Regions from separate parts of the Streptomyces sp. NPDC002490 genome, predicted to be linked through region 2. Evidence: riboswitches for the same ligand, from Rfam matches in the RefSeq annotation. Region 2 holds a riboswitch; each other region holds the start of a gene.
The links. A riboswitch is a leader RNA that binds a small molecule or an ion and turns the genes downstream of it on or off. The one in region 2 is predicted to bind cobalamin.
Positions count from the first base shown of each region.

Region 1: another riboswitch for cobalamin. It lies ahead of ABT092_RS26300 (ribonucleoside-diphosphate reductase subunit alpha); the one in region 2 lies ahead of metE (5-methyltetrahydropteroyltriglutamate--homocysteine S-methyltransferase).
Region 3: another riboswitch for cobalamin. It lies ahead of ABT092_RS20325 (GHMP family kinase ATP-binding protein); the one in region 2 lies ahead of metE (5-methyltetrahydropteroyltriglutamate--homocysteine S-methyltransferase).

Region 1 covers NZ_JBEOWM010000054.1:15,956-19,222, reverse strand. The annotation lists gene ABT092_RS26300 (ribonucleoside-diphosphate reductase subunit alpha) at 1-1,853, opposite strand, end outside; cobalamin riboswitch at 1,992-2,115, opposite strand; gene ABT092_RS26295 (GntR family transcriptional regulator) at 2,645-3,267, opposite strand, start outside.
Region 2 covers NZ_JBEOWM010000005.1:148,710-151,976, reverse strand. The annotation lists gene leuA (2-isopropylmalate synthase) at 1-194, opposite strand, end outside; gene ABT092_RS05155 (FadR/GntR family transcriptional regulator) at 379-1,068, shown strand; cobalamin riboswitch at 1,173-1,370, shown strand; gene metE (5-methyltetrahydropteroyltriglutamate--homocysteine S-methyltransferase) at 1,552-3,267, shown strand, end outside.
Region 3 covers NZ_JBEOWM010000031.1:45,327-48,593, forward strand. The annotation lists gene ABT092_RS20320 (cysteine synthase family protein) at 1-932, opposite strand, end outside; gene ABT092_RS20325 (GHMP family kinase ATP-binding protein) at 929-1,810, opposite strand; cobalamin riboswitch at 2,029-2,238, opposite strand; gene ABT092_RS20330 (TetR/AcrR family transcriptional regulator) at 2,610-3,236, shown strand.

The sequences.
Region 1 (3,267 bases), on a different contig from region 2:
GCGATCCGCTCGCGCAGCTTCGCCCACCGCTCGGGCCAGTGCAGTTCGACCCCGTAGTGGTCGGGGTGCAGCACGCCGCGGGCGGTGCGGGTCTTCTCCCAGGCGGGGAAGGTGCCGGCGCGCTCGGCGAGGTCGGCGGACGCCTCGTAGGCGGTCAGCATGATCCGCTCGGCGAGCCGGGTCGACAGGGCGTGGGCCTCGGCGGAGTCGAAGGGCAGCCGCAGCCGGAAGAACACGTCCTGGAGGCCCATGGCCCCCAGACCCACCGGCCGCCAGCGGGAGTTGGAGCGGCCGGCCTGCTCGGTCGGGTAGAAGTTGATGTCCACGACCCGGTCGAGGAAGGTCACCGCGGTGCGCACGGTGGCGTCCAGCCGCTCCCAGTCGATGGCCTGGTCGGCCGGGGTGCCCGGGGCGCCCACGACGAACGCGCCCAGGTTGACCGAGCCGAGGTTGCACACCGCGGTCTCGCCGTCGTCCGTGACCTCCAGGATCTCCGTGCAGAGGTTGGAGGAGTGGACGGTGTGGCCGGGCTCCGCGGTCTGGTTGGCGGTGCGGTTGGAGGCGTCCTTGAACGTCATCCAGCCGTTGCCGGTCTGGGCGAGGGTGCGCATCATGCGGCCGTACAGGTCCCGCGCCGGCATGGTCTTGCGGGCCAGCCCCGCGGCCTCCGCCGCGCGGTAGGCGGTGTCGAACGCGTCACCCCACAGGTCGACCAGCTCGGGCACGTCGGAGGGGGAGAACAACGACCACTGGCCGTCCTCGGCGACCCGCCGCATGAACTCGTCGGGCACCCAGTGCGCCAGGTTGAGGTTGTGGGTGCGCCGGGCGTCCTCGCCGGTGTTGTCCCGCAGCTCCAGGAACTCCTCGATGTCGGAGTGCCAGGTCTCCAGGTAGACCGCCGCCGCGCCCTTGCGCCGTCCGCCCTGGTTGACCGCGGCCACCGAGGCGTCCAGGGTCTTGAGGAAGGGCACGATGCCGTTGGAGTGGCCGTTGGTGCCGCGGATCAGCGAACCGCGCGAACGGACGCGGGAGTACGACAGGCCGATGCCGCCGGCGTGCTTCGACAGCCGGGCCACCTGGTGGTAGCGGTCGTAGAGGGAGTCCAGCTCGTCCTTGGGGGAGTCCAGCAGGTAGCAGGAGGACATCTGCGGGTGCCGGGTGCCGGAGTTGAACAGCGTCGGCGAGGAGGGCAGGTAGTCGAGGCGGCTCATCAGGCCGTAGAGCGCCGCGACCTCGTCCACCGCGCGGCTGCTGTCGTCCTCGGCGAGCCCGCAGCCCACGCGCAGCAGGAAGTGCTGGGGGGTCTCGACCACCTTGCGGGTGTGCGGGTGGCGCAGCAGGTAGCGGCTGTGCAGGGTGCGCAGTCCGAAGTAGCCGAAGCGGTCGTCGGCGTCCGGGTCGACCAGGGCGTCCAGGCGCTCGGCGTGCCGGGCGACGAAGTCCGCGGTCCGGTCGGCGATGAGCCCCTCGCGGTGGCCGGTGGCGACCGACTCGGTGAAGGTGCGCACCCCCTGCGAGGCGGCTTCGGCGGCGATGGAGAGGGTGAGCAGCCGGGCGGCGAGCCGGGAGTAGGCGGGGTCCTCGGAGATGAGTCCGGCGGCGGCCTCGGTGGCGAGTTCGCGCAGTTCGGCCTCGTCGGCGCGGGCGGACCGGCCGCGCAGCGCGGCGGCGGCGACCCGGCCGGGGTCGGCGTCGGTGAGGTCGGCGGTGAGGTCGGTCAGGGTCCGCAGCAGCGCGGTCCCGGGGCCGTCGGTCTGCTCGGCCCGGTTCCCCGGGGCGCCTTGGTCTGCGGACCGCTCGTTCGCAGGAGCCCGATCGACGGTTGACGCCGGATCGGCTGGCGCGATCGTCACGTGAAGCTCTCCCTCGCTCGGCACGGGCCTGACGGGGAAGCGGGCGCGGGCACGCGGACGTGCCCGCCGAAGGCGGTCCGCCGCGTCCACCGGCCCAGTCCACGAGGCCCGGACGTCTCATCTCCACCCGGACCGGTCGGAACGGGTGCGCCACCAGCAGGTCATCGGACTGCTGGGTGTGCGAAAGCACACCGAATACACCGTTGCGGGACAGTTCCGGATTCGCACCGGATTCCCCTGGGGTGGCGGCGAGCACGAGCATACATCTTGTGTCGGGTCCCGATGCTGAGCCCACATCTTGTGTCTGTGTGGCGCACGGCACGTAGGTGGCGAGGGCCCTCGGGGCGGTGCGGCACGGCTCGAACACGGCCCCGGGGCGCGGCCGTCGGGGCCGCTCGCGGGGCGTGGCGGGGGCGGGGAGGGGCGCTCGCCGGGTGCGCGGTGTCCGGCGGTGGCGGGTGCGCCGCGGTGCGCCGTGGCGCCGCCTCGCGGGTCCGCCCGTCTGCCGGTCGGATTCCCGTGGTGGTCACGCTGGGTGAGTGGTCGGGGGCGGTCTGAAAGTGGCGACAGAGGTCCAGACAACATCCCCGCAACCGGGGTTCGTGGTCGGCCCTACGCCATTCGACGGGCCGTCGTCCAGCCTGTGGTGCGAGGTTCCTGGGACAGGAGGGGGAGGGGTGTCGGGTGCCCGAAGAGGCCCGTCCGTCCCGTTCCTCCGGTGCTCCGGAGCGGACGCGCCGGTGCCCCGGCGGGGCCGGAAACGGCCCGCCGGGGCACCGGGGTGCGCGGGGTCAGTCCTGGGGGCGCTTGAGGCGGGCCACGAACTTGTAGCGGTCGCCGCGGTAGACCGAGCGCACCCACTCCACGGGGCGTCCCTCGCCGTCCACGGAGTGGCGGGAGAGCATCAGCATCGGCAGGCCCACGTCCGTGCTGAGCAGGCCGGCTTCGCGCGGGGTGGCGAGCGAGGTCTCGATGGTCTCCTCGGCCTCGGCCAGGTGGATGCCGTAGACCTCGGCCAACGCCGTGTACAGGGAGGTGTACTTGACCAGGGACCGGCGCAGCGCGGGGAAGCGCTTGGCGGACAGGTGCGTGGTCTCGATGGCCATCGGCTCGCCGCTGGCCAGCCGGAGCCGCTCGATCCTCAGCACCCGTCCGCCGGCCGTGATGTCGAGCAGCTCCGCGAGCCGGTCGTCGGCGGTGACGTACCCGACGTCGAGCAGCTGGGAGGTGGGCTCCAGCCCCTGGGCCCGCATGTCCTCGGTGTAGGAGGTGAGCTGGAGCGCCTGCGCCACCTTGGGCTTGGCGACGAAGGTCCCCTTGCCCTGGATGCGCTCCAGTCGACCCTCGACCACCAGTTCCTGGAGCGCCTGGCGTACCGTGGTGCGCGAGGTGTCGAACTCTGCGGCGAGTGTCC
Region 2 (3,267 bases):
GGGGCCCGTTCGAGGTTCCGGGACGGCCAGGTGCGGTCCGTCAGGGGGAGGGCGACCCGTTCCTGCACGGGCAGGTAGCGCTGGTGGGGCATGGCGCTCGGGCGCTGGGGGTTCCAGCGCGGAGCGTCCGCCGGAAGGTCGCCGGAGGGGATGCGCAGGGTGGGGAACGTCGTGCCGGAGAAGGGGGATTCCATGATGCGGGAGCTTCTTTCGGTCGGTCACCACACGACCGGCGCAGCCCGGCACCCGCTGCGGGGTGCCGGTCGCTTCAGACCCCGCAGCGGCAACCGAGGAGGAGCCCGTGCTGCAGCATGCGGGTACAGTAACGACAACTCAGCTCCTCAGACAACTCAAGGGGTGCGGGAAGGTGAATTTCACATGTCACTAGGTGCTTTGCGGCCGTCACCCTTGGTCGAGCAGGCCACGGACCATCTGCGCGAGCAGATCACCGACGGCGAATGGGGCGTGGGGACGAAGCTGCCCGGTGAGAGCACCCTGGCCAAGTCGCTGGGGGTGGGGCGCTCGACGGTCCGGGAGGCGCTGCGGGCCCTGGCCGGCGCCGGGCTGGTGCAGGCGCGTCAAGGGGCGGGCGTCTTCGTGATCGCCACCGAACCCAGGGAGAACTGGTCCGCCCAGCTCCGGCAGGCGGCCATCACCGACGTCTACGAGGTCCGGATGCTCATCGAGGTCGAAGCGGCGCAGTTGGCCGCGCGACGCCGGACCGACCAGGACGTCGTGGCCCTACTCGACGTCCTGGCCAAGCGCCGCGAGGCGGCGCACGCGGGCAACGCCGAGTTCGTCGTGGCGGACATCGCCCTGCACCGGGCAGTGGTCGCCGCGGCGCACAACCCGGTGCTCACCGGCCTGTTCACCGAGTTCATACCCGTACTGCAACAGCGGTTGCTGGACCTGGTGGAACTGTTCAACCTGCGCTTCGACGACCCGAACCACGGCGAGGAGGGGCACGCCGCACTGGTGGAGGCCGTCGTGCAGGGGGACGCCGAGGCGGCCGGGCAGGCACTGCGCGACGAACTCGAACGGACGTTGGAGCTGTTGCGCTCGCTCTGATCCGCCGTGCGCCCCGCTCCCGCGGAGTGTGGTCCGCATCACCTCGCGGGATGCCGGCCGGTCGGTTCGCCCCGTGGTCGCGCCCCGTAGGCTGACCCGCAGCAGTCGGTTCGCCCCGCCCGCCAGGCGGGGTGTCGCAAGAGGGAACCCGGTGGGAATCCGGGACTGCCCCGCAGCGGTGAGTGGGAACGACCGCCGTCATACGCACTGGGTCCGAGGTACCGGACCTGGGAAGCGACGGCCAGTAGGGGTCCGCCGGAAGGTTCCGGCGGGCGCGCCCGCGAGTCCGAAGACCTGCCGACCGCCCGCGCGCGGACCGTTCCGCGCGTGGACATCCCGGTGACCTCGAGGGCGGGTCGGCGCACACACCAGACGGAACGGCCGTGCTCTTGCACACGGGTCGTCGCCGTCCGGTCCGTCGTTCCTTCGCGTTCTCGTCCCGTCCCCGGGACCCCAGGGATCCATCTCGCGAAGGAGATCTCCGTGACAGCGACGTCCGCAGCCGCGGCAGCACGGGCCACCGTGTACGGCTACCCCCGCCAGGGCCGGCACCGGGAACTGAAGAAGGCGATCGAAGGGCACTGGAAGGGTCGGGTCACCGCCGACTCCCTCCGTGCCACCGCCGCCGAACTGCGCGCCGCCCACTGGCGCGCCCTGGCCGCCGCCGGCATCGACGAGGTCCCCACCGGGGACTTCTCGTACTACGACCACGTCCTCGACACCACCGTCATGGTGGGTGCGATCCCCGAGCGGCACCGCGCCGCCGTCGACGCCGATCCGCTCGGCGGCTACTTCGCGATGGCCCGCGGCACCCAGGACGTGGCGCCGCTGGAGATGACCAAGTGGTTCGACACCAACTACCACTACCTGGTCCCCGAACTCGGACCCGACACGGTCTTCACGGCGAACCCGGCCCAGCAGGTCGCCGAGTTGAAGGAGGCCCTCGCCCTGGGCCTGACGGCCCGGCCGGTCCTGGTCGGCCCGATCACCTACCTGCTCCTCGCCAAGCCGGCCCCCGACGTGGCCGGCGACTTCGACCCGTTGACCCTGCTGGACCGTCTCCTGCCGGTGTACGCCGAGGTCCTCGCCGACCTGCGGGCCGCCGGCGCGCAGTGGGTGCAGGTGGACGAGCCCGCCCTGGTCCAGGACCGCACCCCGGCCCAACTCGACGCCGCCGCCCGCGCCTACCGCGCCCTCGGCGCCCTCACCGACCGCCCGAAGCTGCTGGTGGCCTCGTACTTCGACCGGCTCGGCGAAGCGCTGCCCGTGCTGGCCAAGGCGCCCGTGGACGGCCTGGCCCTGGACTTCACCGAGGCCGCGTCCGCCAACCTGGACGCCCTGGCAGCGGTCGGCGGACTCCCCGGCAAGCGCCTGGTGGCCGGAGTCGTCAACGGCCGCAACATCTGGATCAACGACCTGGAGAAGTCCCTCGCCACCCTCGGCACCCTGCTGGGTCTCGCCGACCGGGTCGACGTCGCCGCCTCCTGCTCCCTGCTGCACGTGCCGCTCGACACCTCCGTCGAACGCGACATCGACCCACAGATCCTGCGCTGGCTGGCCTTCGCCCGGCAGAAGACCGCCGAGATCGTCACCCTCGCCCGGGGACTGGGCCGGGGCACCGCCGCCATCGAGGGCGAACTCTCGGCCAACCGGGCCGCCCTCGCCTCCCGCGCCGCCTCGCCCATCACCCGCGACCCCGCGGTGCGCGCCCGCGCCGAGGCCGTCACCGACGCCGACGCCCGCCGCTCCCAGCCGTACGCCGAACGCGCCGCGGCCCAGCGCGCCCGCCTCGGGCTGCCGCTGCTGCCCACCACCACCATCGGCTCCTTCCCCCAGACCACCGAACTGCGCACCGCCCGCGCCGACCTGCGCGCCGGTCGCATCGACACGGCCGGCTACGAGGAGCGGATCAAGGCGGAGATCCAGGAGGTCGTCTCCTTCCAGGAGAAGACCGGGATCGACGTCCTGGTGCACGGCGAGCCCGAGCGCAACGACATGGTGCAGTACTTCGCCGAGCAGCTCACCGGCTACCTCGCCACCCAGCACGGCTGGGTCCAGTCCTACGGCACCCGCTACGTCCGCCCGCCGATCCTCGCCGGGGACATCTCCCGCCCCGAGCCGATGACGGTCCGCTGGACGTCCTACGCCCAGTCGCTCAGCGACCGCCCGGTCAAGGGCATGCTCACCGGGCCCGTCACC
Region 3 (3,267 bases), on a different contig from region 2:
ACCTCGACCGGCGCGAGCCCGGCCGGGTCGAGGGCCTCGGCGTGTCGGGCGTGGACCCGGCTGACGTACCGGTGCCCGGTGTCGGCGCCGACCACCAGGTGGACCCGGTCGGGATGGCGGCGGGCCTCGTGGGTGGCGGTGAGGTAGGCCGCGCCGGTGGACAGCCCGGCGAACACCGCGTGTTCGCGCAGGAGGGCGACCGTGCCGGCCATGGCGTGGGTGAAGTCCATCCAGTGGACGGCGTCGTAGAGGTGGTGGCGAACGTTGTCGAAGGGGATGGAGGAACCGATCCCGGCGATGATGGCCTCGGGGTCGTGGTGGTCCTGACTGCCGAAGGTGACGCTGCCGAAGGGCTGGACGCCCACGAGCCGCACGGACGGGTCGCGCTGCCGCAGCCGCTCCACCAGCCCGCCGGTGGACGCCCCGGAACCCACCCCGCCGACGACGGTCAGTGCCGCCTCGGGCAGCGCTTTGACCAGCTGGTCGGCAACCTCCTGGTAGCCCAGGTAGTGGATGTCGTCGTGGTACTGGCGCATCCAGTGGACGTCCGGTCGTTCGGCGAGGATCTCCCGCACCCGGCGGACCCGTAACTCCTGGTCCAGCTTGAGGCTCGTCGAGGGGGCGACCTGTTCGACGCTCGCCCCGAGGACCTCCAGTTGGGCCCGGGTGGTCTCGTCGACGGTGGTGGAGGCCACGATGTGGCAGCGCAGGCCGTGGCGGTGGCAGGCGAGGGCGAGTGCGTAGGCGTAGATGCCGCTGGAACTGTCGATCAGGGTCTGCCCGGGCCGTACGGCGCCCCGGTCGAGCAGGTGCCGTACGGCGGCCAGCGCCGAGTAGACCTTCATCGACTCGAAGCGGATCAGGACCGTGTCCGGGGACAGCCGGACGAGGTCGGGGGTCTTGAGGGCGTCCGCGATATGGGGGTGGATCACCCGTATCCTCCTTGGGCGAAGGCGCATTGGTGGCCGTGCGAGTGGAAGAAGGCGGAGAGTTCGTCCCGGGCCGAGAAGCCGATCGGGCGGGTGAACAGGAATCCGACCAGGGACCCGGTGTGGGCGACGAAGACTCCGTCGGCCCCGAACTCCTCGCGGTGGGCCAGGGCGGCTTCGAAGGTCCGTTTCGGTAGGACCTCCTGGGAGAGCACGGCGCTGGTGGTCGCGGCGCGGGCCACGGCCGCCGGGTCGCCGGCGGCGAATCCCTTGAGCAGGTCGGTCAGGCAGCGCTCGTACTCCCGTGCCCGCCGCCGGTACTGGTCCAACAGCGCAGGGGTGACGGCCGCGGTGTCCACCCCGCCGGGCTCCACCGCGTAGGCGGTGTGGAAGCCGATGTCGGTGCCGAGTTGTCGGACCACCCGGTGCCGGGCGCTGAGGTACAGCGCGAACTCGTCGAGGAAGACGCTGTCGGCCCGCTCGATCCGGGACAGCACCCGGGTGACGAGGGCGGGGTCGTAGGGCAGGGAGAAGATCCGGAACAGACAGCGCAGGGTGGCGACGACGTCCGCCGTGGAACTCGCCATGCCGACGCCCACGGGCAGTTCGGAGTGCGTGGTCCAGCGACCCGGCGGCAGGGTCAGGCCGTGGTGGTCGAGGAAGAGGTCGACGGCGGCCGTCGCCTTGGCGCCCAGCGGAGACGGCCCCGGGGGCGTGCGCCCCGGGGAGAAGTACACCCAGGAGTGGCGGCCCACCGGGAACGAGACGAGGGCGATGTCCGGCTGGGCGGCCGGACGCAAGGGGCCCTGGTACAACTCGCCGAGTGTGCCGTGGCAGACGCCCGCGAAGGTCCGGGCGGCCCGCTCGTCGCCGGAGGGCATCAGCGGTGTGCCTCCCGGGGCCGGGCCGTCCGGACGGCGTCCCGGGCGGACGGATCGCTCTGACCACTCGTCACGGACCGTTCCTCCTTGGTCATGCAGGGGCCATCGGGTCGTACGGTCGTGCGGACGGGGGTGGGGGAGGGCGCGTGCCGTCGATGAGCGACGGACGCCCGCACCGCGGGCCCAGTCCCCGGAGCCGCCGTGAACAGCGCGCACCGTTCCGCACGCGCGCAGCGGCAGGTCTTCGGACTCGTGGGCACGAGCCCGGGGGCTCACCTACCGGCCGTCGCTTCCCGGCGCTGGTGGCGCCAGTGCCGATGACGGCCTTCGTTCCCACTCACCGCTGCGGGACAGTCCCGGACTCGCACCGGGTTCCCTCTTGCGACGTGACGCCTGAGGCGGCACGAACCGACTGCGGTGGCAGCGTAGGACGCGCACTCCGAACGACGACAGGGGGCGGTGGTGCGGGTTGGCCTGTTGTGATCGTCGAGGAGGGGTTTCGAACGCCGCGCGTCCGCAGGCAGGCCCCCGTGGGCGATCTTCGAACGGGCCCCTCACTGCCGGCGGCGAAGGAAGTTGTCGTGAAACGTTCCCCCGCCACCCACCTGCCGCCGATGCCAAGGGGAAGGCGGGACGGTCCCGGCGCGCGGCGCGCGGAGAACGGCCGTGACGTTCGTGAATGAACCTCAGTCGACGGGGCCTGCGCCCGTGCTGACGTGCGCGCCGGCCCCGTCGACCGGCCGTCTGCCGGGCCCCTCGGGGGCGGCACCACCGCCCCCGGACGCGTAGACTTCCTGGAATGAGTCAGCGCCGATCAGCACCGGGCCGCCCGCGTACCAAACCCGCTGAGGAGCGGCGTGCCGACCTCCTCGACGCCGCCGAGCGGGTCTTCGCCGAACGCGGCATCGACGCCGCGCGGATCGACGAGATCACGGACCGCGCGGGCGTCGCGATCGGCACCTTCTACCTGCACTTCGGCTCGAAGCGCGATCTCATGCTCGCCCTCCAGGCCCGCTTCATCGACCGGCTGGTCGAGCGGCAGGACGCCGTGGTGCGGCAGCTGCCCGCCGACGACTGGGTCGGACGCGTGGACGCCTGGCTCAGCGACGCGGTCCACGCCTATCTGGAGCACGCCGAACTGCACGACGTGCTCTACGGCCACACCCCCATCAACGCCAAGGCGACGGTCCAGGCCAGCCCCGAGAACGCGCACGTCGAAGCCTTCCGGCGGCTCATCACCGAGCGCCCGGACCCGCCCGCGGACGCCCCGGACCCCGCCATGGCCGCGATCCTGATCTACGGCGCCTGGTACGGGGCCACCCACGCACTGCTGCACCACGAGGCCGAGGAGATCGACCGGCTCGCCGCAGAACTCATCGCCGCCATCACCGACCTCACCCATCGCTACCTGCGCATCGAACCCTGACGGGGCGGGCTGCCGGCGGCCCGTGTGACGA